2 linked regions of the Thiorhodovibrio frisius genome follow. Each later gene encodes a partner of the first gene's protein in a complex. Links are inferred from orthologs where the notes say so. Each region holds a gene or a part of one and is shown in the gene's direction. Other genes may lie near its edges.

What was found.
Region 2: the proteins of sbcB (region 1) and ssb are in contact, whole or in part, in a crystal structure (PDB 3C94), measured with the Escherichia coli proteins. The link is inferred for Thiorhodovibrio frisius from one-to-one orthologs.

Annotation. Positions count from the first base shown.
Region 1 is NZ_CP121471.1:5,030,755-5,047,763, forward strand. What follows is about bases 1-2,870. They hold sbcB (exodeoxyribonuclease I), read left to right. Parts: upstream 1-631; coding sequence 632-2,110; downstream 2,111-2,870. Other genes in these bases: trmD (tRNA (guanosine(37)-N1)-methyltransferase TrmD), read left to right, coding at 1-200; rplS (50S ribosomal protein L19), read left to right, coding at 197-541; Thiofri_RS22930 (protein-glutamate methylesterase/protein-glutamine glutaminase), read right to left, coding at 2,183-2,870. Also shown: more of Thiofri_RS22930, read right to left, coding at 2,871-3,292; Thiofri_RS22935 (chemotaxis protein CheD), read right to left, coding at 3,353-3,958; Thiofri_RS22940 (CheR family methyltransferase), read right to left, coding at 3,997-4,863; Thiofri_RS22945 (chemotaxis protein CheW), read right to left, coding at 4,850-5,407; Thiofri_RS22950 (HAMP domain-containing methyl-accepting chemotaxis protein), read right to left, coding at 5,420-7,378; Thiofri_RS22955 (chemotaxis protein CheA), read right to left, coding at 7,503-9,737; Thiofri_RS22960 (STAS domain-containing protein), read right to left, coding at 9,734-10,057; Thiofri_RS22965 (response regulator), read right to left, coding at 10,429-10,797; Thiofri_RS22970 (metal ABC transporter solute-binding protein, Zn/Mn family), read left to right, coding at 11,452-12,324; Thiofri_RS22975 (metal ABC transporter ATP-binding protein), read left to right, coding at 12,348-13,127; Thiofri_RS22980 (metal ABC transporter permease), read left to right, coding at 13,254-14,144; Thiofri_RS22985 (transcriptional repressor), read left to right, coding at 14,175-14,693; Thiofri_RS22990 (DUF3299 domain-containing protein), read left to right, coding at 14,698-15,267; ptsP (phosphoenolpyruvate--protein phosphotransferase), read right to left, coding at 15,379-17,009. UniProt on the Escherichia coli protein: Degrades single-stranded DNA (ssDNA) in a highly processive manner.
Region 2 is NZ_CP121471.1:2,723,770-2,732,061, forward strand. The notes cover bases 5,453-8,285. They hold ssb (single-stranded DNA-binding protein), read left to right. Parts: upstream 5,453-6,476; coding sequence 6,477-7,094; downstream 7,095-8,285. Other genes in these bases: pbpC (penicillin-binding protein 1C), read left to right, coding at 5,453-6,389; nadD (nicotinate-nucleotide adenylyltransferase), read right to left, coding at 7,152-7,844; Thiofri_RS12655 (glutamate-5-semialdehyde dehydrogenase), read right to left, coding at 7,857-8,285. Outside these bases: guaA (glutamine-hydrolyzing GMP synthase), read left to right, coding at 1-864; tRNA adenosine(34) deaminase TadA, read left to right, coding at 901-1,377; Thiofri_RS12630 (hypothetical protein), read right to left, coding at 1,461-2,105; Thiofri_RS12635 (SLC13 family permease), read right to left, coding at 2,389-4,176; more of pbpC, read left to right, coding at 4,308-5,452; more of Thiofri_RS12655, read right to left, coding at 8,286-8,292. UniProt on the Escherichia coli protein: Plays an important role in DNA replication, recombination and repair. Binds to ssDNA and to an array of partner proteins to recruit them to their sites of action during DNA metabolism. Acts as a sliding platform that migrates on DNA via reptation.

The DNA of each region.
Region 1 (17,009 bases):
GGGTGCCGGAGGTTCTGCTCAGTGGCGACCATGGCGCCATCGCGCGCTGGCGGCGTCAGCAAGCGCTGGGACGGACCTGGCTGAGGCGCCCGGATTTGCTCGCGAAAATGACACTTGATAACGACGAGCAGCAGTTGCTGCAGGATTTTATTCAAGCTCGGCAGGCCGCCGCGCTGGATTCAGGAGAAATCGAACCATGAGTAATGTAATTCTTGAGCTTGAGCGCGAGCAGATGACGCGCGAGATTCCGCCCTTCGCCCCAGGCGACACCGTGGTCGTGCAGGTGAAGGTGACCGAAGGCAACCGCGAGCGTCTACAGGCCTTTGAAGGCGTTTGTATCGCCAAGCGCAATCGCGGTCTCAACTCCGCCTTCACACTGCGCAAGGTCTCGCATGGCGAGGGCATCGAGCGAGTATTCCAAACCTACAGCCCGGCGATTGCCGACATCAATGTCAAGCGTCGCGGCGATGTGCGCCGGGCCAAACTCTATTACCTGCGCGATCGCTCAGGCAAGTCGGCACGCATCAAAGAAAAGGTCTGACACGCCGCTCCAGCAATGGCGGCCAGTCAGGCTTAAGGGTCCCAGGTCGCTTGCGCTGGCGCCATTGCGGCTTCCAGTCCGGCATCCAGCGTGCCACTGCCAGAGACCTTCTACTGGCACGATTACGAAACCTGGGGTTCCGACCCCCGGCGTGATCGCCCCTGCCAGTTCGCCGGACTGCGTACCGATGCGCAGCTGAACGAACTCGGCCCAGCCGAGCCACCGCTGGTGCGCTACTGCCAACCGGCGGATGACTTTCTACCCGCTCCAGACGCCTGCCTGGTCACCGGCATCACCCCGCAACTGGCCGCGCAGCAGGGCGTCAGCGAGACCGCTTTTGCCGCCGACATCCAGCAGCAATTCGCTCGTCCGGGCACCTGCTCGGTTGGCTACAACAGCATCCGCTTCGACGAGGAAGTCACGCGCTCCCTCTTTTATCGCAATTTCCTCGATCCCTATGGGCACAGCTGGCGCGACGGCACCTCGCGCTGGGATCTGATCGACCTGGTCCGTCTTGCCCATGCCTTGCGCCCCGAGGGGATCGAATGGCCCCGGCATCCGGGCGGAGCGACGTCCTTCCGGCTTGAGCATCTCACCGCAGCCAACGGCATCGCACACCAGGGCGCCCACGACGCCCTGGCCGATGTGCGCGCCACCTTGGCGCTGGCGAGGCTGTTGCGTGACGCCCAGCCGAGGCTATTTCACTATGGCCTTGAGCTGCGCGACAAGGAGCGGGTGCGCGAGCTGCTCAAACCCGGCCAGCCGGTGCTGCATGTCTCCTCCAGATATCCCGCTGAGCGCGGCTGTATCGCGCCAGTCATGGTAGTAGCGCCCACGAGCGCCGAAGACCGCAGTGGTGTCATCTTGTGGGATCTGCGCGAAGACCCCGCCGAGCTGTTTGCACTCGAGGTTGCAGAGATACGCGAACGCGTCTTCACCCGCGCTGAGGATTTGCCGCCTGGTATCAGGCGCCTGCCGCTTAAGAAGCTGCGCCTGAATGCCTCGCCCATGGTCGCGCCACTGTCAACCCTGCGCGCGGACGCAGCCGAGCGATGGTTGATCGATCCCACCCAAGTCAAGCAACGCTGGCAGGCATTTCATGCCAATGCCGAGGCTGTAGCACGGGTAGCAGAGAGGGTGCGCGCGGCCTTTGCACGACATGGTTTGGATGCGGCTCAAGATCCTGACCACGCGCTTTACGCCGGCTTTTTCCCGCCCGCGGATCAGCGCCTAATGGGGCGGGTGCGGGCCATGTCACCGGCGGAGCTGGCGGGAGCGCGGCTTAAGTTTCAGGACCCGCGACTGCCTGTCTTGCTATTTCGCTATCGGGCGCGCAACTGGCCTGATAGCCTGAGCCCGACGGAGCGCGCGACCTGGGATGCATGGCGCATACGACAGCTAGCAGACGAATCCAGCGGCTGCGGTCCGAGCCTGCGTCAGTATCGCCAGCGTATTCGGGAACTCCGCGACGAGCATCGCGGCAATGCCGCGACCGAACAGCTGCTCAATGCGCTGGAAAACTGGCCGCGCGAGATTGGCGTACCAGATTCAGTCACCAGATCAATGTGATATCCAGCTCAGTCTGATCCCCAGTTCAGTCTGACGCCCTGTTCAATGGGATGGCCGGTTCAGATGCCCGGTTCAACGTGCCCCATGGTGAAGATAGGCCGCCCGAGAGGGTGCCTTGACGATAATCCCGGGGATGGCGGAAATGCCGACGATGGCATCGACGCCGCCGAGTTTGACTGCCTCTTTCGGCATGCCGTAGACCACACAGCTGGCCTCGTCCTGGGCGATGGTCAGGGCGCCGGCCTCGTGCATTTCCAGCATGCCACGGGCACCGTCGTCGCCCATGCCGGTCATAATGATGCCAATGGCATTTGGGCCGGCCGACTGCGAGGCTGAGCGAAACAGTACATCCACCGACGGGCGATGGCGGCTGACCAGTGGCCCGCCCTTGACCTCGGCTACATACTGAGCACCACTGCGGCGCAGCAGCATGTGAGAGGTGCCCGGGGCGATCAGCGCCTGGCCAGCAATCACCCGGTCGCCGCTCTTGGCCTCGCGCACATGAATTTGGCACAAGCTGTCGAGGCGCTCGGCAAAAGCAGCGGTGAAGGCCCCCGGCATGTGCTGCACCACCACAATGCCCGGTGCCGTACGCGGCAAGCGTGTGAGCACATACTCAAGCGCCTGGGTGCCGCCGGTCGAGGTACCAATGGCAATAACCCGGTCGGTCGTGGTTGCGAGCGGTTTGAAGGCGCGATCAGCGACGACAGAATCCGCGGCCAACTTGGGCGTGGGCTTGAGCGTCGCCGCTGCCGAGCCCCCGTGACGCGTGACTTTATCCATGCGAGCATGGCTGGCACCGCGAATTGCATCGCCGAGTTGGGTCTTGGATTCTTCCAAAAACTGGCGCAGGCCCACCGTGGGTTTGGTGATGATGTCCACCGCGCCAGCGCTCATGGCCTGCATGGTGATCTCAGCACCCTTGCCAGCCAGCGTGGAACAGATGATCACGGGCGTCGGACGCTCTTTCATCAATTGCCGCAGGAAGGTCAGCCCATCCATGCGCGGCATTTCGATGTCGAGCACAATGACATCAGGCCAACCTTTCTCGAATGCTTTGTGCGCGAAAATTGGGTCGCGCGCGGAGCCGATCACTTCAATGCCGGTCAGCGTATTGAGCTGCTCGGTCAGCACCTGCCGGACGACAGCAGAGTCGTCAACGATAAACACCTTAATGGTCATGCGAAGGTTGCTCCTTTAATGAGGGTCTGGAGCACCAGAATCATGTGCATTTGCATTGAATTACCAGAACTCGACGCTGCTTTTCTCGTGTTGATGTTTGAGTTCCTTGTCAAAGTATTGCTTTTCTTCAGTCAGTATGCGGCTGGCGCGCTTAATAGGAATGCGTCTTAAGTACACCGAAAAATCGCTACTCTCGAAACGAATCTGTCGGCCCATGTCGCCGCCAAAGTCCTGCGCAACTAGGGGAATACGATCCTGGGCCAGAAAACGCTGGACGAAATCGATATTGATCTTGCCAATGCTGAAACGATCCGGCAATTCATTCAGCCGCGTGGCGAGCACATTGCCGCCGCCAAAGGCCTTGGCACGCAGATTGGCGCGACGAGCGCCAATTTTCAGCATGTCGTTGATCAGCAACTCCATGGCGCCGAGACCATAGCGCCCGGCATCCGAGGCCAGCGGGGCCTCCTGGCTCGGGTGGCGCGTGGCGAGCAGAAAATGATTCATGCCAACCACGCGCGTTACCGGGTCGTACAGACAGACCGAGACACAAGAACCGAGCAGGGTCGAGAGCACAATGGGGTTGCGCGACACATGATACTCTCCGGCGTGAATCACGCGCTTTTCAATCGGTTTCTTGTGCGCGGGGGATGTTGCTGCGTTCATGCGGAGCAGAATGAATAAGCATGCGATCAGGCAAGAAACTAATGCACCGGCTTGCGAAAGATCGAGGGCCCAATGGTGGTAAGGTCGGTCTTAATGCCGTGCAAGGATTCAACATGGCTGATAAACAGATACCCGCCCGGAGCAATAGAGCGACTCAGGCAGTCGAGCACCAGCTGTTTGGTGGCCACGTCAAAATAAATGAGTACATTGCGCAAAAATACAATCTCGAAGCGCCGGCCATCATCCCGGGGCTTTTTCAGATTGCGTTCCTCAAAGCGGGTGCGCGACTTGAGCTTGGGACTAACCAGCAGATTGCCCGCCTGCGCCCGCACGCCTTTCAGGCAATACTTTGATAGCCATTCGGGCGGGAGATTCTTGGCACGCTCGAGTGGATACATGCCACGTTTGGCGGTAGCCACCACCTGAGAGTTGATGTCGGAGCCGAGAATATCCCAGTCGCTGCGCCCCAGCGTCTCGGCCAGAACCATGGCGAGCGTATAGACTTCCTCGCCGGTCGAACAGGCCGCGCTCCAAAGATGCAGGGTGCGATTGCGATACTGAGGCAGAATCTTGGCACGCAGATAGTCGAAATGCGCGGGTTCCCGATAGAAATAGGTCTCGTTGGTGGTCAGCAGGTCGACCAAACGCCGCCGCTCTTCTTCCTTGCCAGCCTGAGAAATGAGGTCAATATAGGCATCATAGCTGCGCAACCCGTAGTGACGCAGCCGCTTTTGCAAGCGCGAGCTGACCAGTTGCCGCTTGTGCGGGGCGAGGTTAATCCCCGCCTTCTCGTAAATAAACTGGCGGAACCGTTCAAAGGCTTTATCGGAGATTGGGTCGAGTTCGGCCAATGCCTCAATCGCCGGGTTGTCTTGCTTGGCCGTATTGCGATCAGCTCCCCACATTCTGGCCATCCATGCCTGCCCCCTCAACGATCTTTTTCAACGCGGCCAGCTCCTGGATCGACAGCACATTATCGATGGCCAGAATAATCACAAACACATCATCGACCCGACCCATGGCCTCGATGAAGTCGGTGCGGATCTCCGAGCCGAACTCCGGTGCCGGTTTAACATCGTCGCGCGGAATATCAAGGATATTGTTGACTTCATCGACCAACATGCCGAGCACATGACTGTCGCCGTCGCTGTGCGTCTTGACCTCGACCAGCACAACACAGCTGCGCTTGGAGACAGTCAGCGCGCCGCGATTGAGGCGCGCGCCCAGATCGACCACCGGAACCACATTGCCCCTAAGGTTAATGACGCCTCGAATATAGTCCGGCGTCATCGGTACTTGGGTGACTCTGGGCGTCTCGATGATCTCTTGCACGGCATCAATGGACATCGCCAGCCGCTCCTCGGCCACCGAAAAAGTCAGATACTGGGCGGCGTCTTCAGCGACGCCAGTCTGATCGCTGCCGGGCCTCTTGGTTGCGGTAGCTGTCATCGGGTTCTCCGCCTAGAAGCGCTCAAAGTCCTGGGAGTCCAGATCGTCACCGCCACTCGAGAAGCCATCATCGCCACGCGAAGCGGCAGCAGGCTTTGGCGCCGGGGCTTTTTTGGCCGCGGAGCTCTGGCGCTTACCGCCAGCGGAGAGCTTGAAGAAGGCCATGGTCTCCTGCAACTGCGCGGCCTGACCGCTGAGTTCCTCGGCCGTCGCTGCCAACTCCTCAGAGGAGGAGGCATTTTGTTGCGTGGCCTTATCGAGCTGCCCCATGGCCTCGTTGATCTGCCCGATACCCGAGGCTTGCTCGCCGGAGGCAGCGGTAATTTCTTCCACCAACTCGGCGGTTTTGACGATGTTGGGCACCATCTGCTCGAGCACTTTTCCCGCGTCCTCGGCAATGGAGACGCTGTTGGTGGCGAGCTGGTTGATTTCTTGCGCCGTCACGCCGCTGTTCTCAGCGAGCTTGCGCACCTCGGCGGCCACCACAGTGAAGCCCTTACCATGCTCACCGGCGCGCGCGGCCTCGATGGCGGCGTTGAGCGCAAGCAGATTGGTCTTGTAGGCGATCTCCTCGATCATGCCGATTTTGCTGGCGATTTCCTTCATCGCCGCGACCGTGCGGGTGACCGCCTCGCCGCCCTGGCGGGCTTCGTCGGCCGAGCTTCTGGCGATGCCGTTGGTGACCCGAGCGTTCTCGGTGTTTTGCTGCACCGAGGCATTGAGCTGCTCGATGCTGGCAGTGGTTTCCTCGACGCTCGCGGCCTGCTCGGTCGCGCCCTGGCTAAGCGCCTGGGCGGTGGAGCTGACTTCACTAGAGGCGGAACTGAGGTTATCCGCACCGACCCGCACCTCGCCGACAATCTGCTGGAGTTGCTGCACCATGCCGTGCATGTCGCCATAAACACCGCGCAAGCCTTGCTGGTCGAACTCGATGCCGAGATCGCCGTTGGCAACGCGCTTGGTGACATCTGCGATGACGGCAGGGTCCTTGCCCAGTTGTGCCATGACGCCGCGGATGATCAGCCAGGCGATGACGATGCCGAACAACAGGGCAATGGCAGACAGCACTGAGATGATAAAGACAGCGCGCTCGTTGGCGGCCTGGACCTTGGGGCCAAGCTCGTCCATCTCCTTGATGATCGCGACCTTGATCTCATTGAGCAGGGCCGCAAATTCGGGGCCGAGAACGTCGAGCGTGTTGACCACGTGGTCGTTACGCGTGTCGATGGCTGTCACCAGACCGGTGAAGTTCGAAGCATATTCCTTCTCCAGCGTCCGGATATTGGCGAGAATGCTGCGCCGGGTGGGGTTTTGCAGTCCTCGGTCGAGCACGTCGAAAGTCTGCGTCGCCTTTTCCAACTCTTGGCGCACGCGGTCCTGGCTTTCCTTGAGGTTATCATCGACGTATTTCATCACATAGACACGTGCAAGCAGGACGTGGCGCAAGGCCGCAGCCGCATCGCTTGCGGATTCCGGGTCGCCATCGCGCAACGCGGTCTCGAAGATTTCCGTCAGGCCCTGCTCAATTTCCTGTCCGAGCTTGGCCAAGACCTCATTAACCAGGCGGTTGCGGTTGGCCATTTCCACTTCAACCGCTTTGAAGGTCGTAATGTAGGTCTCGATTTGTGTCTGAGCTTCGCGAATCTTTGCTTGGCGCTCGGGATTTTTGATCTGGCCCTCGGCCTCTCCGAGCAGACGCACGGTCTCCTGCGCGTACTGGTGGAACTCGGCCTTGTCCTTGTCGCTGCCCTTGGTGATCAGGAAGTCCTTGACGTTCATGCGGCCCATCAGCATGGCTGCCTGCAACTCGCCTAGAAGGTTCGCGTTTCGGGCTTTGCGGCGATACTCGCCGAAGTCGGTCGAAGCGTTGTTGATAGTGACGTACGCAAACCCGCTCACGATGACGAGCAGGGCCAGGACGATACCGAAGCCAAGAATGAGTTTTTTGGCCATGGTCAAGGAGCTAAGCATCGAATTCTCCGGCTCTAATTAGGAATAACACAGACAAATCATGAAAGGGTTAAGTGTTTAACACCGGGAGCGACTCGGGTTCTGGTAATAGATCCCGCCCAGGCCACCAGTGGTGGCAAACTGACTAGTTGGCAGTTCGCCGATGCGTTTGACCGATATTCGCCAATTCGCCCACGTCCAGAATGAGCGCGATATCGCCGGTACCAAGAATAGTGGCTCCGGCGATACCATGGAGGTTCTCGAACAGGTTGCCAAGGGGCTTGATGACGGTTTGCAGCTCTCCAAGCAGGGTGTCCACGACCAAACCGAGCTTATGATGGCCAAAGCGTACCACCACCAGGCTCTCGCGTGTGGACTTACGTTCGTCAGCATTGCAGCGGAACAGCTCAGTCAGGCGGATAAAGGGCAGCACTTCGCCGCGCAGGTTGACGTAATGCTCGCCATTGCGGTTGGTAGTGGCGGCTGGATCGACCTCCACGCATTCCGACACCTGAGACAGCGGGATCACATATTGTTCCCTACCAGCCCCGACCAAGAAGCCATCGATAATCGCCAGGGTCAGCGGCAGGATGATGGTGATCTTGGTGCCCTTGCCCCTTTCACTTTCAAGCTCCACCGAACCGCGCAGGGCCTCAATGTTGCGCCGCACCACGTCCATGCCCACACCGCGCCCGGACAGGTTGCTGGCGGTATCCTTGGTGGACAGGCCGGGCTCGAAGATCAGTCGCAGAGTTTCCTCATGGCTCAGCACATCCTCGGGCTTGACCATCCCTTTGGCCTCCGCCTTGGCGCGGATGCGTTCGGCGTCAAGGCCGGCACCATCGTCTTTGATCTCAATGACGATATGGCCTGAATCATGAAAGGCATTGCACAGGATGGTACCAGCGGTCGGCTTGCCGGCGCGTTGTCGCTCCTCAGGCAACTCGATGGCATGGTCAATAGCGTTGCGGATCAGATGGGTGAGCGGATCGGTGATTTTTTCAATCAGCGTTTTGTCGAGTTCGGTCTCACCACCAGTGATGACTAGGTCGATCTCCTTGCCAAGATCCTTGCTGGAGTCACGCACCACCCGGCGAAAGCGTGACAGGCTGTCGCCGATCGGCACCATGCGCAATTGCAGGGCGTTGTCGCGGATTTCCTCGACCAAGTAGTCGACGCCATCGACGACCTCTGCCATGTCCTCGATACCATGGCGCTCGACCATCACCCGAATGGCGGCGCTGCTGGTGACCAGCTCGCCAACCAGGTTGATCAGGTGGCCGAGGCGTTCGGCATCGACACGGATAAAGCGGTTTTCATCCTGGCGCTTGCGCGCGGCTTCCTGCGTCTTGACCGCTTGCTCCATCAGCGCCGGTTTGACCGCGCCCTGTTCAACCAGGATCTCACCCAAGGGGCGCTTCTCTGCGGCGGTCTCTTCTTCACTCTCGGTGGGGGCGCCGATCCCTTGCAGGGCGAGACCACGGTCAAGTTCTTGTTGCGTCAGCGCGCCGATCTCGACCAACATCTCGCCGATGCGGCTGATTTGATCGTCCGGCAGGCGATGCAGCATCTCGAGATACTTGTCCTGCGCTGTCTCGGGGGGCAAGATGCGGATGTCGCAGTCATCTTCGGCAAAGTTGAACACATCAGCGATGGCGGCCTTGTCGGCCTCGCTACGGAAACTGATGCGGAAACTCAGGTAGCAGCTCTCGGGGTCGATGTCGGAAGGATTCGGGGGCCAGATCGGGATGGTGGCGACATCGACAATATTGCCGAGCGAGCTTAGATAGCGCAGAAACGACAGTGGGTCCATGCCGTTGCGCAAGGCATCGGGGCCAAAGTCCAGCGCGATGATCCAGGCATCGCTGGCCATCGGCAGATATTTGGGCGCGTCGCTGTCGTCGCTCGCGCTCGCGGCCGCTGGATCTTGTGTTGACGCGCCTTTGGCGGAGCCGCTGGCAGCGGTGCCCGATCCGCCGCCGTTGCGCGCGGCCAGTTTTTCCACCAGCGTGGTGCCAGCTTCGATCAGCGCCGGATCCAACTCCAAGCTCTCTTCGCCATCGCTGGAAACGATGGCTTCGACGAGATTACCGGTATGGTCTCGGCATTCGAACAGAATGCTGACCAGCTGGTCGGTCATAGGTTCGCGCCCGGAGCGGACCTCCTCCATGACCGACTCGATTTCATGGGTGAAATTGACGATGGGCGTGTAGCCAAAAACCCCGCCAGTGCCCTTAATCGTGTGCATGGCGCGGAAAACTGCGTTCAGCGATTCGTTATCGCTGGGGTTGGATTCGAGCGCGAAGAGCGCGTCCTCCATTGTGTGCAGCAGTTCCTCGACTTCCTCGAGAAAAGCTTGCCGGGCGGCATCCATGTTCATGTGCTGGCCTCCGGCTGAGCAGGCGTCGGCACTCCAAAGGTCCGCTTGAGGAACAGCATATTGAGCATATCGTCGACTGTTTCGCTGACACTGGCGATTGAGAACGCAAGCCCATGGGCGTCAGCCTCAGACTGGGCGAACAGCAGCAGTTGCAGTCCAGCGCTGTCAATCTCCGTCACCTGGGACAGATCGAGGTGGATCGGGGAGCGTTGGTCGAGGACTTCTTTCAGCCGCTGAAAGTTGGCTGCCGCACTATAGATGGTCATCTCGCCTTCGTAGACAAGGGTGTCCGCCGAGGGTGTGGGTTGGTCGGTCGTCATGTCGAGCAGCTCCGAAGGCCTATGATCCTTGCAGTGGCTTGGGTCAGCCTCGCCGTTTTGGGGTTCTTCTCATTGTGTCGGTAAGCTCGGCAGACAATCCCGGCTAGTGTGCCCTGGGCCGGTGGTTGACTGGGAGCTTCCCGCTCAGTTAGGGGCTCAGTTAGGCGCTCGAGTCAAACGGAGACCTCGCGAGGCAGCCTCTTGTAAAAGCCTAGTTACAGCATAGACGGTTTTTCGACCTTTACCGCGCCCTTAAGTGGCGCGGGCGCGAAAACAGATCAGGTTCGTCGCTTAATAGCCACAAGCCCGCGATCTGGCTGAGCATCGCCCACCCAGCACGTTCATCAGGCTCGCCAGCCTCACCCTGCCCATCAGGGCAGCACCAGTTTCGAGACCGCGTCAAGCAGCACGGGTGGCTGGAAGGGCTTAACCAGCCAGGCCTTGGCACCGGCAGCTCTGCCTTCCGCTTTCTTCTCCGGCTGGCTTTCCGTGGTCAGCATCATGATCGGCGTGAACTTGTAGGCGTCGAGCTTTTTGACCTCGCGCACCATGGTGATGCCGTCCATGTTGGGCATGTTCACATCGCTGACGATCAGATGCACCTTCTGGCCCTTTAGCTTGGACAGGGCTTCTTTTCCATCCCCGGCTTCGATCACATCGTAGCCAGCGCCTTTGAGCGCGATACAGACGACATTCCGTAACGAGGCGGAATCGTCAACCACCATGATTGTCTTGGCCACTGCAAATATCCTCCCAAGTCAGAAAAATCAGCTTACTCGCGTCTGTTGCAGAATTAGGCCAGCCATGGACCGGGGCGGACCTCCGGTGACCCAGCAATGGTGACGTGCCGCTGGCGCACAAATTCCGCACTGCGTTCTCGTTGTTTAGGTTGATGTCGGTTTGCTATCAGTTGCCGGGCTGCTGTTGCTAGCGCCGGTCTGTGATGATTTGGCTTGTTTGTGCGTTGTTCATGTCCCGCTCATCAGCTGACCTGACCGCCAGTCTGGCTGCTGAGGTTCCCGTCGCTGGCGCGTGATTATACATGCCCGCGATTATACATAGGGGTCAACGAGCAGAAAATATAGCGGGGTGTTCGCATGTTGCCCTGCTGGGGCGCGCGTACCCATGTTCATCTGTTATACAATAACAATTTGCGGGATGCTTTCTCGTACTTTTGCAGATCAGGAGTCCTTGCGGGGGGAGTTGTCGTGATCATCAATCTCAGGCTTCAAGGAGGTTGCATCCGGGCCAGTGTCTTTGCCCTGCCCTCTAGCCCGCCTCCATGCGCTCCGCGCCGGACGCACCAATCGCTGACCTTGGCGCTTCAGCCTTTCGCCCTTCTACCTTTTGCCCTTCTAATAGTCTTGCTAGCTGCCGTCTGGCCTGCCAGCACCATGGCTGAGCCGGCTGCGCGTTTGCGCGTGTTCGCGAGCGTCCTGCCAATCCAATACTTCGCGCAGCGAGTCGGCGGGGATGATGTGGAGGTCGAGGTCATGGTGCTGCCGGGACAAAGTCCGGCCACCTACGAGCCGCGCCCGCAACAGGTCGCGGCCCTGGCGCAGACCGATCTTTACCTGCGCATCGGCGTCCCTTTTGAAGACGCCTGGATGCGCCGCATCCGCACCGCTAATCCGCGCATGGAGGTCCTGGACCTGCGCGACGGCCTTGAGCTGCGCCCGATGGCTGCGCATCACCACAACGACACAGATGCAACCCAGGCTGAGCCGCACGCCGCACCAGAGCACGCGCCCGATCATGAGCATGGTCAGGAACTCGATGCCCACGTCTGGACCAGTCCGCGCCTGGCTCGCCAGATGGCGGTGCGCATTCGCGAGCGCTTCAGCGCGCTTGATCCCGAGCATGCCGATAACTACCGGCAGCATCAGCAGGCCTTCGATCAGGAACTCGCGGCGCTGGATGCGGAGCTTGACGAGCAGCTGCGGGGGCTCAAACAACGCGCCTTTCTGGTTTATCACCCGGCCTGGGGCTATTTTGCCGATGCTTATCAGCTGCAACAGATTCCGGTGGAGTTCGAGGGCAAGGAGCCAGGGGCACGCCAGTTGGCAGCCCTGATCGAACAGGCGCAGGCTCTCGACATTGAGGCCGTGGTGGTACAACCCCAGTTCGACCAGCGCGCAGCCGAGCGGGTGGCGCAAGCCATCGGCGGGCGCCTGGCCAGTGTCGATCCGCTCTCGGTGAATTATGCCGAGAACCTGCGCGCGCTCGCGCGGGTCATTGCCGGTCAGCCAACGGCGGATGACGATTAGCGGTTGGCTGATAGGCAATCACAATGAACACGGCTCCCAAGCTTGAGTCTGAGCCTGAACACAGCGCTGACGCCGAGGTGGTGATTTCCGCGCAGGCATTGTCTTTCTCCTACGATGCCGTGCGCGTACTCGATGCCGTGACGCTGGATGTCAGACGCGGCGAGTTTCTTGGCCTGGTCGGCCCTAATGCCGGTGGAAAAAGCACCCTACTCAAGCTGATTCTTGGCCTACTCGAGCCGACCGCCGGGCGCCTCTGGGTGCTGGGTCAGGCACCCCGCCAAGCGCGACGGCGCATCGGCTATGTACCACAGTACCCGGCCTTCGCGCGCGATTTCCCCATCACCGTGGCCGACGCGGTGCTGATGGGTCGGCTGGGTACCCGGCGACTGATGCTGCGCTATGCGCCCCAGGACCGCGCGGCCGTGACCCGGGCCTTGCGCGAGGTCGAGGCCGAAGACCTCGCCCGCCGTCCCATCGGCAAGCTCTCCGGCGGCCAGTTGCAGCGGGTTCTCCTCGCGCGTGCACTGGTCGGCGAGCCGGAGATTCTGATCCTCGACGAGCCCACCGCGAATATCGACCAGCGCGTGGAAGGGGAGATCTTCGAGCTACTTGCGCAATTGAACGCGCGCATGACCATTCTGGTGGTTTCCCACGACATCGCCTTCATTTCCGGCTATGTCAGCCGAGTCGCCTGTCTTAACCGCACCCTGGTGTGCCATACCACCGGCACGGTCGACGGCCGCGTCATCACCGACCTCTATGGCGAGCGAGTGCGGGGGATTTTGCATGATCACGCATTCTGAACCTAAGGCTCATCGCGAGGCACCACCGCAGAGGATGAAGCTGTTGTTTCACCCTAACGCATTCTGGGCTGACCTATCTGGGGTCGAGAGGATGTGCTCCCCTAGCAAGATCGCAGGTATTGGCGCATGACTGAGTTCTTCGGCGCCCTGACCCAGCACAGCTTTCTGCAACAAGCCCTGCTTGCCGGCCTGCTGGCGAGCCTTGGCTGTGGTCTGATGGGGCCCTTTGTGGTCGTCAAGCGCATCACCTTTCTCGCCGGCGGCATTGCCCATTCGGTGCTGGCGGGCATGGGCGCCGGCGTCTATTTCGGTTTCGATCCGCTGCTCGGCGCCCTGGTGGCAGCGGTGATCGCGGCTCTGCTGATCGGCTGGGTGCGCCTGTATTCCGATGTGCGCGAGGACACCACCATCGGCGCTCTCTGGGCAATCGGCATGGCGGTCGGCATTCTGTTCATTGCCGCGATACCTGGCTATACCTCGGACTTGATGAGCTTTCTCTTCGGCAACATCCTGCTGGTGCCCAAGCGCGAGCTGCTGTTCATGGGGCTGCTCGATACCGTGCTGCTGATCAGCCTGACCCTCTTTTACCGCCAGTTTGTTGCCCTGGCTTTCGATGAAGAATTCGCCCGTCTGCGCGGTATTCCAGTCGGGCCGCTCTATCTGGCACTACTGGTGCTGGTCGCCATTACCGTGGTGCTGATGATTCAGGTCGTCGGCCTAATTCTGGTCATCGCTCTGCTCACCTTGCCGGCCGCCATCGCGGGACTCTGGACCAGCTCGCTGGCAATGATGATGCTACTGGCGACCCTGCTCGGCGTCCTGCTAACCAGTGGCGGCCTGGCACTGTCCTACGCACCCGATTGGCCGGTTGGGCCAAGCATCATCGTGCTGGCGGGCAGCGCCTACATTGTGGCCCTGGTGGCCCGGCACCTTTGGCAAGCCTGGCGACGGCAGTCGACACTGGCCAGCGGCGGCGGCAGCGCCTGGCGAGCCGGAGAGCAGCATGACCAGGTGTGATTGGCACCAGAGCCCAGATCGGTGCATTCCATGACGGATCACCCGTTAAACAGCTGCAAGGGCAAGGCAACCGAAGTTGACCGGATGCTGCAACTGGCCGAACGACGATGCCATCAACAGGGGGCGCGTCTGACTGCGCGCCGCCGCCGGGTGCTGGAGATTTTGTGCCAAAGCGAGCGCCCGCTTAGCGCCTACCAGATCCTCGAAGAGTTACGCGACGGCGCGCCCTTGGCCCCACCGACCGTCTACCGCGCACTGGATTTTCTCCTCGAGCAGGGCCTGATTCATAAACTCGAGACCCTGCATGCCTTTGTCGGCTGCAACCACCCGGATCATCCGCATGCAAGCCAGTTTCTCATCTGCGCCGACTGCGGCGGGGTCACGGAAATCGAGGACGCGAGCCTGAGCGACAGTGTGCAAGTGGCAGCCTCGCGCAGCGGCTTCAAGCCAAGGCGCTCGGTAGTCGAGGTGCTTGGCTTGTGCGCCTATTGCTCGGAAACCCAAAGAGTCGCGTCCACTGCAAGCGAGGCAGATGGCAATGAGAGATAACGGCATGAACAAACACGGGCGCACGGCTTTGCTGCTTGACGTTGCGCTGGCTGTTTTACTGACTGGCCTAATGGGGGGCTGCGGCGAGCACGAACCTGAACAGCGCGGCGCATCGGCCGAGGAGCTGACCTGGGACGACCTGCTGCCCGCCGACTGGCAACCAGAAAAACTGCTTGAAAACTTCAATGCCGAAGACATCGCCGACGAAGACCCACGCGCGGCGGACCTGATGGAAAAGCTCGCGGCCCTGTGGAAAGAAGCTCCGGTGGTGCCAGGGCTCAACGGGCGTCAGGTGCGCCTGCCTGGATTCGTGGTGCCGGTCAACCTTGAGGCCGAAGACATCGATCAATTCCTGCTGGTGCCCTACTTCGGTGCCTGCATCCATGTCCCACCGCCACCGGCCAATCAAACCGTCTTTGTCACCACCCGGGAGAACAAGCCCTATGTCGGCGCACTCTTCGACACCGTGTGGGTCGAGGGCAAAATGCAGGTGGACAATGTCGACAGCGCACTCGGCAGCGCCGGCTACCGCATCGACCAGGCGCGAGTCACGCCCTACGAGACCAACGAATAGTGGCCATGGCTGAGTAGCCACCTTTGAAGGGCGTAGGCGCGATCAGCATCTGTCTGGACATGACAGCAACGACGGCTTTGATCCTTTGGGGTGACGCGCCAAGGTACCCAGTCAAGCGGCTTCGGCGAGCTGATCGAGCAGGCTTTGCGGGCTCAAATCATCGATCCCCGGCATGAGTTTATCCATGGTGCGCACAAGGGCGCCGATGTCGCTGTCGCGCACAATCGCTTTGACTTCGAGCAGGGAGCCGGGCTGCATGCTGAGTTCGCGCAGGCCAAGGCCAAGCAGCAACCGGGTATAGCGGGCATCGCCAGCCATTTCACCACACATGCTCACCCGGGTGCGGGTTTTGGCCGCAGACTCGATGATGTGGCGAATCAGGCGCAGCATCGCCGGATGCAGGGGCTCGTAAAGATAGCTGACGGAGTCATCAAGGCGGTCGATAGCCAGAGTGTACTGAATCAGGTCGTTGGTGCCGATGGACAGAAAATCGAGCCGGCGCGCCAGGGATTCGGCCATCAGTGCAGCCGCCGGAACTTCGATCATGCCGCCGATGGGCATGAGCGGATCGAAGGCAAGCCCCTGATTGCGCAGCATGCGTTTGGTGGTCTGGATGAGCCGCAGCAGGGTGTCGACCTCGTTGAGCGTGGAGATCATCGGGACCATCAGCCGCACCGGGCCGGCTGCGGAAGCACGCAGAATGGCGCGCAGTTGCGGCAGGAAGAGGTCGGGCTCTTTTAAGCACAGGCGGATGGCGCGCAGGCCGAGCGCCGCGTTAGTCAGCGGCGGCAGGCGATCGGACAGATACTGGATGTTTTTATCCAGCCCCAAATCCAGCGTGCGGATGGTCAGCGGCAGGCCGTTCAGTGCCTTTAAGATGCCAAGGTAATCGGCGAGATGTTCTTCCTCACTCGGCGCCTGGGTGTGGTTGAGATACAAGAATTCGGTCCGGTAGAGGCCGACGCCGGATGCGCCGTTTTGTTGCGCCGCAGCGCTGTCCTCGGGCAGTTCCAGATTGGCCAGCAGCACCACGGGCACGCCGTCGCGGCTGGTCGAGGGGCGGGTGAGCAGCTGTTTGAGCGCAGCGCGGTGATGTTCGGCGCTGCTCAGGCGGCGACGGAAAAACTCGAGCGTCTCAGGATCGCTGGTAGCCAGGATGCAGCCAGTCTCGGCGTTGACCACGAGTTGTTCGCCATGGCGCAAGCCCTCGGTAGCGCGATGCACGCCCATGACGGTTGGAATATCCAGGCTGCGAGCCAGGATAGCCGTGTGCGACATGGGCCCGCCATGCTCGGTCACAAAGGCCGTGACACCGCGCTGGCGCAGCAGGATGGCATCGGCCGGCGTCAGGTCATCGGCGACGACCACGGCGCCTTCGACATTATCGGTGGCAAGATCGGGGTTGACCTGCTCGACGCCGCTCAGAAACACCTGAATCTGACGCACCACATGCTCAACATCGTCGCGCCGGGTGCGCAGGTAGGGGTCATCCATTTCGTCGAAAACCTGCACCAGGGTGTCGCGCTGTAGCTTGAGCGCCCAACCGGCGTTAAGGTTTTGATCGCGAATCAAATCGCGGGTGGCGTCAACCAGTGCTGAGTCGGTAAGCATCAGCAGATGGGTGTCGATGAACTCGGCGATGTGCGTCGGGGTGTCGGCCGGGATCTGTTGGCGAATGCGCTCGAGATGGCGGCGGGCGGCGTCGAGCGCAGCGTCAAGGCGACGCAGTTCGGCGTCGGGGT
Region 2 (8,292 bases), 2.3 Mb from region 1 along the record:
GATTCTGCCGTGGTCGCCGCCCTGCTGCATCAGGCCATCGGCGAGCAGCTCATCTGCGTCTTTGTCGATAACGGCCTGCTGCGCGCGGGCGAGGCCGACCAGGTCATGGCCACCTTCGCGCGGCACATGGGCGTGCGCGTGGTCAAAGTGGATGCCGAGGAGCGCTTTCTTGCGCGCTTGGCCGGCGTTGACGATCCTGAACAGAAGCGCAAGCGCATTGGCAATACCTTCATTGAGGTGTTCGAGCAGGAAGCCGCGCGCCACCCGGAGGTGCGCTGGCTGGCCCAGGGAACCATCTACCCCGATGTGATTGAATCCGCCGGCGCCCGCACAGGCAAGGCTAAAGTCATCAAATCCCATCACAACGTCGGCGGTCTGCCTGAGCGCATGCAGCTGAAACTGCTCGAACCCCTGCGGGAGTTGTTCAAAGACGAGGTGCGCAAGCTTGGGCTAGAGCTTGGCCTGCCGGCAGACATGGTCTATCGCCATCCCTTTCCAGGCCCCGGTCTCGGCGTGCGCATCCTGGGCGAAGTCCACAAGGATTATGCTGATCGGCTGCGGCTGGCAGACGCTATTTTTATTGAAGAACTGCGCCGCGCCGGGCTCTACGATCAGGTCTCCCAGGCCTTTGCGGTCTTTCTGCCAGTGCGCTCAGTCGGAGTGGTTGGAGACAACCGTCAGTATGCGCATGTGATCGCGCTGCGCGCGGTCGAAACCATCGACTTCATGACCGCCCGCTGGGCAGAACTGCCATACGACTTTCTTGCCCAGGTCAGTCACAGAATTGTCAATGAGGTCGCCGGCATTTCCCGGGTCGTCTATGATGTGACCGGCAAGCCTCCCGGCACCATTGAATGGGAATAGGAAGGGAGCCGCAGTTGACCGATAACGGCCTGCGCAGTGGAGGATGATCGCTGGATACAGCGGGCGCTTGCCTTGGCCGGGCGGGCCGCCGATGAGGGGGAAGTGCCTGTCGGCGCTCTGCTGGTAATTGATGGGGAAATTGTTGGTGAGGGCTGGAATCGCCCCATCACACTGCACGACCCAAGCGCTCATGCCGAAATTCTGGCATTGCGCGATGCCGGACGCCGACGTGGCAATTACCGACTGCCAGGTTCCAGCCTTTATGTCACCCTTGAGCCCTGCGTCATGTGCGCCGGTGCCATCATCCATGCTCGGGTGGAGACTGTGATTTTTGGTGCCACGGACCCCAAGGCAGGCGCCTGTGGTAGCCGCTTTGATCTGCTGCCCGCAGACGGGCGTTTCAATCACCGCACTCAGTGTCGCGGGCCCGTCCTTGCCGATGCCTGCGGCGAACTCTTGCGGGGATTTTTCAGAACCAGACGCGCATCCCAGAAGAGGCCAGCCGATACCTAAGCGGGCCAAGTGGAAGACATCTCACAAGCCAACAAATAACCGCGCCACGCGAGCAGCCGTGACGCGGTTATTTAGCTAATCCGCTAATGCTTGCTAGCAGCACGCTTGGCGGAAATGGCGCCGCCCATTGATGCTTTGAAAAACAAAGTACCAACAAAGCCGGCCACAGCCACCCAGATAGTCATCATGAGGGGCTTGGTAGGCGCTTCAGCCACCTGAAAGGCTTCGCCCAGCTTGATCAAGGCCGGATTGTTTTCTGGAACAGCGATCAGATAAGCGACGAAAACCATAAACGCGGCGAAGAAAATCATCTTGATATTCATCTGGATAGCCGCGAGCAGGGTGGTGAAAGCAATCAGATACAGCAACAAAATGGTGTATTGCGGATCCGGGATCAGTTCGCGGATACCCTGGATATTGAGCACATAGACTAAAGCGAACAAGGCACCCCAATGGACACACTGCCTGATCAGGTACCACAGGCTGGAATTCCCATTAAGATACGCTTGGCTCCACCCGGAAAACAGAAAGTAGAGCGCGATGAAGCCCATGAAATATTCCCAGTACATGAAGGCCTCGGAGAAGCCTCCGCTGGTAAGGTTATAAAGCAGGACAGTGGCACCGAAGAGAACCAATAACGGCATCAGGCCGAGTAGCATGGAGCCACCGCCCTTGGACTTGGCGGACGAAGATCCGGTTGATGCGTCGGTGCTTGGCGACTGGGACATGGAATTTCCTCCCATGAAGAGATCGATGGTAAGTAGACCGAGCCTGTACGGCGGATGCCTGAACGAGGGATCGATCGAGCGACGGACTTGGAGCGCTATGGCTCACCCCCTCATATTAACCTTTTGCTAATTGGGTGTTAAGAAAAAAACTGACCTGGCGCAGGTTAAATGCGGAAATAATCTGAATCGAGGAGCCAGGGGCACGCTCCTCAGGCAGCTGCCTTCCGGCACAGAGTATGCTTTAAAGGCAGATTTTTTGCATGCCTGTCGGCTCCGGAAGAACTCAGAACGGCCAGATCAGCGGCACCAGCAAAATGGTCACCAGCCCCACCAGCATCGTCAGAGGCGTGCCGACGCGGACAAAGTCCGAGAACCGATAACCGCCGACGCTATACACCATCAGATTAGTCTGATATCCGATGGGCGTGGCGAAACTGGCCGAGGCGGCGATCATGACGACCACCATGAAGCCGGTTGGATCGACCCCCATCTGCATGGCCGTATCCAGCGCGATCGGAAACGCCAGTACCGCCGCAACATTGTTGGTAGCCACGGCGGTCAGTAGAGCGGTGACGACAAACACCAGGACCAGCGACAGCCAGGGACCACCCTGGGCAAGCCCAATCAAGGAGCCTGCCAGCAGGGTCGCAACCCCGGTTTTTTCGAGTGCGGCACCAATACCGAAGGATGTCGCAATCACCGTCAGCACCTGCCGATCCGGCGCGCGCCGAGCCACCCGTCCTGGCGTGCAGCCGCTCATGATCATGGCTCCGGCTGCCAGCAGCGCGGCCTCGAGCATGCTCAAGAATCCAGAACCGGCCGCTGCCACCATGGCCACGACAATGGTGATGGCCAGGGGGGCACGCTGGTGATTGAGCGGGTGCTGATCGCCGAGCTGACTGACGACCAGAAAATCGCGCGAATCGCGCTGTTGCAGCACAAACTCCGGGTGCGATTCGAGTAACAGCGTATCGCCCGGGCTCAAGGCAATATCGCCGATCTTGCCGCACACCCGCTCGCCATTGCGCGACAGGGCGATGATCACCGCATTGTAGCGGGCGCGAAAACGGCCCTCGCGCACTGTCTGGCCGATCAGAGGGCATTTGTTCGACAAGACCACTTCCACGAAACAACGATCACGCCGAGGTCCGTCGAGCTTGAACACCTGATTGGTCGCCGGCACCAGACCGCGAATGCGCTGTAGATCCATCACCGAGTCGATCACGCCTGCAAACACCAGCCGATCATTCTGGTGCAGCAACTCCTGGGACGAAACCGCCGGGATAATTCGATCCTGACGCTCGATTTCAATCAAAAACAGCCCCGGTAGTTGGCGCAGCCCTGCCTGCTCGACACGCTTGCCGGCAAGCGGACTGTTTGGCTCGACTAGCATCTCGACCGTGTAGCGGCGAACATCCTCGAACGCCGCCACCGTCGCTGGCCGCGTCGGCAGCAGCCAGCGCCCGGCCAGCACCAGAAACAGCACCACTGTCACCACCACCGGCAGCCCGATCCAGGCTAGTTCAAACAAGCCAAGGCCCGCCGCGCCGGTGCGCTCCACATAGAGCCCATTGACCACCAGATTGGTGCTGGTGCCAATCAGGGTACAGGCACCCCCGGCAATGCTGGCATAGCTTAATGGAATCAGTAGTTTGGATAATTGCAGACGGTTGCGTTTGGCCCACTCGGTGACTGCGGGAATGAAAATGGCAACGACAGGTGTATTGTTTAGAAAAGCGCTCAAGCCCGCCACCGGAAGCATCAGACGCAGTTGCGCGCCGGTTGCTCCGCGCGGGCGCCCGAGCAACGACTGACTGATCCAACCAACGGCGCCGGTTTCGGTCAGTCCGCTGACCACGACATAGAGCACAGCAACCGTCAGCATCCCAGGGTTAGAAAAACCAGCCAGGGCTTCGATCGGGGTCAGAATGCCCGACACGAGCAGCAGAGTCAGCACGCCTGAGGTGACGATGTCGGGCGCAATGCGCGTTCTTGCAAGAAGCGTAAAACACACCAGAACCAAGCCGAGGGTAAAGATGCCCTGCCAGCCCAGCGTGAGAAAATCGGCCATGCCTGCTGCCCTTAGTGGATGGTGGATTGTCGCCGGTAAATGATGGATGATTGTGCAACTTTCTGCCAACGCGTGCCAATTATCTAGAATCAATCTCAATAAATGTCTTTAATTATCTGTTTTGTAATTAAATGATCGCACGCGTCCTTCAGCACTACGGGCTGCCTACGGCCCTTATTCTGATACTCGGCTTGCTGGGGGCGTTCAGCATCGCCAGTCGCCTGCAACCGCCCCCCGAACTGACCACCCCGGTCTCAAGGCTTATTCTTGATCGCGACGGCCAGCTTTTGCGCGCCGCTCCGGTCAGTGATGGACGCTGGCGCCTGCCGCTGCGCCTCAAGGACATCGATCCCCAGCTGATCGACCTCTTGCTGGTGTGGGAAGACCGCCGCTTCTTTACCCACCATGGTGTCGACTGGGCGGCCATGGTTCGCGCCCTGACCCAAATGCTGGGCGAAGGGCGCATCGTCTCCGGTGGCTCCACGCTCAGCATGCAGCTTGTGCGTCTGCTCGAGCAGAGCCACACCCGCTCGCTGAGCGGAAAATGGCAGCAGGTCCTAGGGGCACTTGCGCTTGAACGCTCGGCTAGCAAGACGGAGATATTACAAGCCTATCTGCAACACGCCGGCTATGGCGGCAATCTTGAAGGGGTGCGTTCCGCCAGTCTGGCGTATTTTGGCAAGGAACCGCGCCGCCTGAGCGCAGCCGAGGCCGCATTGCTAGTTGCCCTGCCCCAATCCCCGGAGCGACGGCGCCCGGATCGCTTCCCTGAGACGGCCAGGGACGCGCGCAACCGGGTGCTCGCCCGCGCTGCCGCGCGCGGAATCATCAGCCCAGAACTGGCCGAACAGGCCATGCAGGAAGCTGTCCCGCGCCAGCGCCGCCCACTCCCGCAACTCGCGGCCCATCGCGCCGAATACTGGTGGCGGCGCCTGCCCGATGCACCCGTGCTGCAACTCACCCTGTCGGCCCCGCTACAACAGGCGCTTGAAACCCTGGCCAGGGAACATGCTACTGCCCTCGCCCCGTCTGTTTCCCTAGCCATCATGGTAGTCGAGCACAGTTCCGGTGAAGTGCTGGCATCGGTTGGCTCGGCCGGCTACACCGATGTCGCGCGCGATGGCTTCATCGACATGACTGACGCCGTGCGCTCCCCCGGCTCGACCCTGAAACCGCTCATTTATGGCCTTGGGTTCGAGCTTGGCATCGCCCACCCCGAAAGCCTGATCGAGGATCGCCCGATGGGCTTCGGTGACTACGCCCCGGCCAATTTCGATGGCGATTTTACCGGCACAGTAACGGTGCGCGAGGCGCTGCAACGCTCGCTCAACGTCCCTGCGGTCATTATGCTCGAGCACATCGGCCCGGTGCGGCTGCTGGCGCGACTCAGGCGCGCGGGTGCCGCGCCGCAACTCCCTGGCAACCGCCCCGCCGGTCTGGCCATCGCGCTTGGCGGTGTCGGTCTGCGCCTGCGCGATCTGATGGCCCTCTATACCGCCATTGCCCGCGGCGGACAGCCCGTTGCCCTGAGCGAACAACGCGCACTCTCCACGACTTCGCCAACACGGCGCCCGAGTCCACCAACGCCCGTACTGGACCCGCGCGCCGCATGGTACCTGACTTCCATTCTGTCCGGCGCCAATGCTACGAACGGGGGAGCAGCGGCCATCGCGGTCAAAACCGGAACTTCATTCGGCTATCGCGATGCCTGGGCGCTCGGCTTCGACGGGCGCCATGTTGTCGGCGTCTGGGCCGGCCGCCCCGATGGCGCGCCAGTCACCGAACTGACCGGCGCGAGCGTCGCCGTGCCAATCCTCGTCGATGCCTTTGCGCGTCTGGGCCGACCCACTGCCTTTCCCGCCGCGCCACCTGGAATCTTGCAACTTAGCAGCGACCAGCTCCCGTCACCGCTGCAGAAAGTCGGCAGCCGCAGTGCGCACGGATTCGCCTCGCCCCAAGTACAGATCGCCTACCCACCAGATGGCGCCCGTATCGATCTCAATGCCGCCAATTCGTCCAGCTCGCCGCCGGCACTAATTCTTAAGGCCCGAGGCGGTCAGCCACCCTTTCGCTGGATCATCAATGGTCAGCCGATCAGAAGCGACGCCTTTGCGCGCTCCAGTCGCTGGTACCCGGACGGTCGCGGATTCGCCCGGGTTCTGCTGATCGACGCGGCCGGCAGCCAGGCAACAACGCAGATCTTCATCGATTGAGTGCCAGGGTCAGCCAGCCACTGGACAATACGCCAGCCCATTCGGCAAGATGAGCACAGATTTACTTAACGGAGATGGAGAACGCAAATGGCTTCCCGTGGCGTCAACAAAGTGATTCTTATTGGCAACCTCGGCAATGATCCCGAGATTCGCTACTTTCCCAATGGCGATGCAGTAACCAACTTGTCCATCGCCACCAGCGAGTCATGGAAAGACCGCAACACCGGCGAACCCCAGGAACGCACCGAATGGCACCGCATCGTGATTCGCGGAAAACTCGCCGAAATCGCCAAGCAGTATCTGCGCAAAGGCTCCAAGGTTTTCATCGAAGGCAAGCTGCGAACACGAAAATGGCAGGGCCAAGATGGCCAGGACCGCTATACGACCGAGGTTATTGTCGACATGACCGGCAGCATGCAGATGCTCGACAGCCGTCCCAGTGGCGGCGATTATGGCGCCGACAACTCCGGCGGCAGCTGGACGAGCGACCCGGCCCCCGGCATTGGGACAGCCGCTGCGACCACCTATGCGCAAGCCCCATATCCTGACCAGCAATCTCCTCAACAGCAAGCTCCGGCGCCCCAAAACTCCGGCCAATATCCGAGCCAATACCCCAACCAGCAACCAGCCCAGTCTCCGGCACCGCCCCCCGATCAATCCGGACCAGGTTTGGATGAACCTTTCGACGACGACATTCCTTTTTAGGTCGTTTCCGTAAACAAATATCTCAGCTGGCTGCTTTGGGACATCATTTTTCCGAAATCACCTTAGTCTGTCGTCTGTCTGGTCAGCCCGGGCCGCATCGAAATCCCCGCCAGATCTTTCCGATGCATACATCCCCGTCGCGCGAATCATCGCAAAAACCGGCTCTGGCAGCAGATAACGTGGACTCTCCCCCAATGCCAGGGCAGCGCGGATGGCGGTGGCGGAGATGGCAAGCTGGGTGACGTGCTGATACCAGATAGCGCCAGCCGGTGTTTGGCGCAGTCGTTCAACCTCAGCCGTGCGCTGCCGAGCGAGCATGGCGTGCAGGCGCGGATCACTGGGCTCGCTGGCTTCCGGGCGGCGCATCACGACCAGATGCGCCAGTTTCAGAATCCGCTCAGGTTGGTGCCAGTCGGCAAAGGTCTCGAAGGCATCGCCGCCGATCAGCAGGCACAATGGACGCTGCTGCCCGAACTCCGCGCGCAGGGATAAGAGCGTATCGAGCGTGCGCGAGGGGCCCGCGCGATCAAGCTCGCGGCGATCAACAAAGAACCCCGGCTGATCGGCGACTGCGGCCTCAAGCATGCGCAGGCGCGCTTCACCCGAGGCCACCGGCTGGGCACGATGCACAGCCTGATTGAGCGGGATAAGTCGCAACTCCTCAAGCCCCAACGTCTGATGCACCTCAAGCGCCGGGCGCAAATGGCCAAAATGGACCGGATCGAAGGTGCCGCCGAAGATGCCGATCATGGGCCAGACAGCTTAAGCGCGAATCTCACCATCCCCGAGCACGACAAATTTCTGGCTGGTCAGACCTTCCAGTCCAACCGGGCCGCGGGCATGAAACTTGTCGGTGCTAATGCCGATTTCGGCACCTAGACCGTACTCGAAGCCGTCGGCAAAGCGGGTGGAGGCATTGACCATCACCGAACTGGAATCGACCTCGCGCAAAAAGCGCCGGGCGCGACTGTAGTCTTCGGTCACAATGCTGTCGGTGTGGCGCGAACTGTGGCACTCGATGTGGTCGATGGCCGCATCCAAGCCAGAAACGACCCGAATAGACAGAATGGCGGCCAGATACTCGGTGTCCCAATCGGCATCGGTTGCGGGCACAGCAGCGGAGATCAGCCGGCAGGTCTCAGCACAGCCGCGCAGTTCAACACCCTTCTCGGTCAGCGCGCTGGCCAGGCGCGGCAGA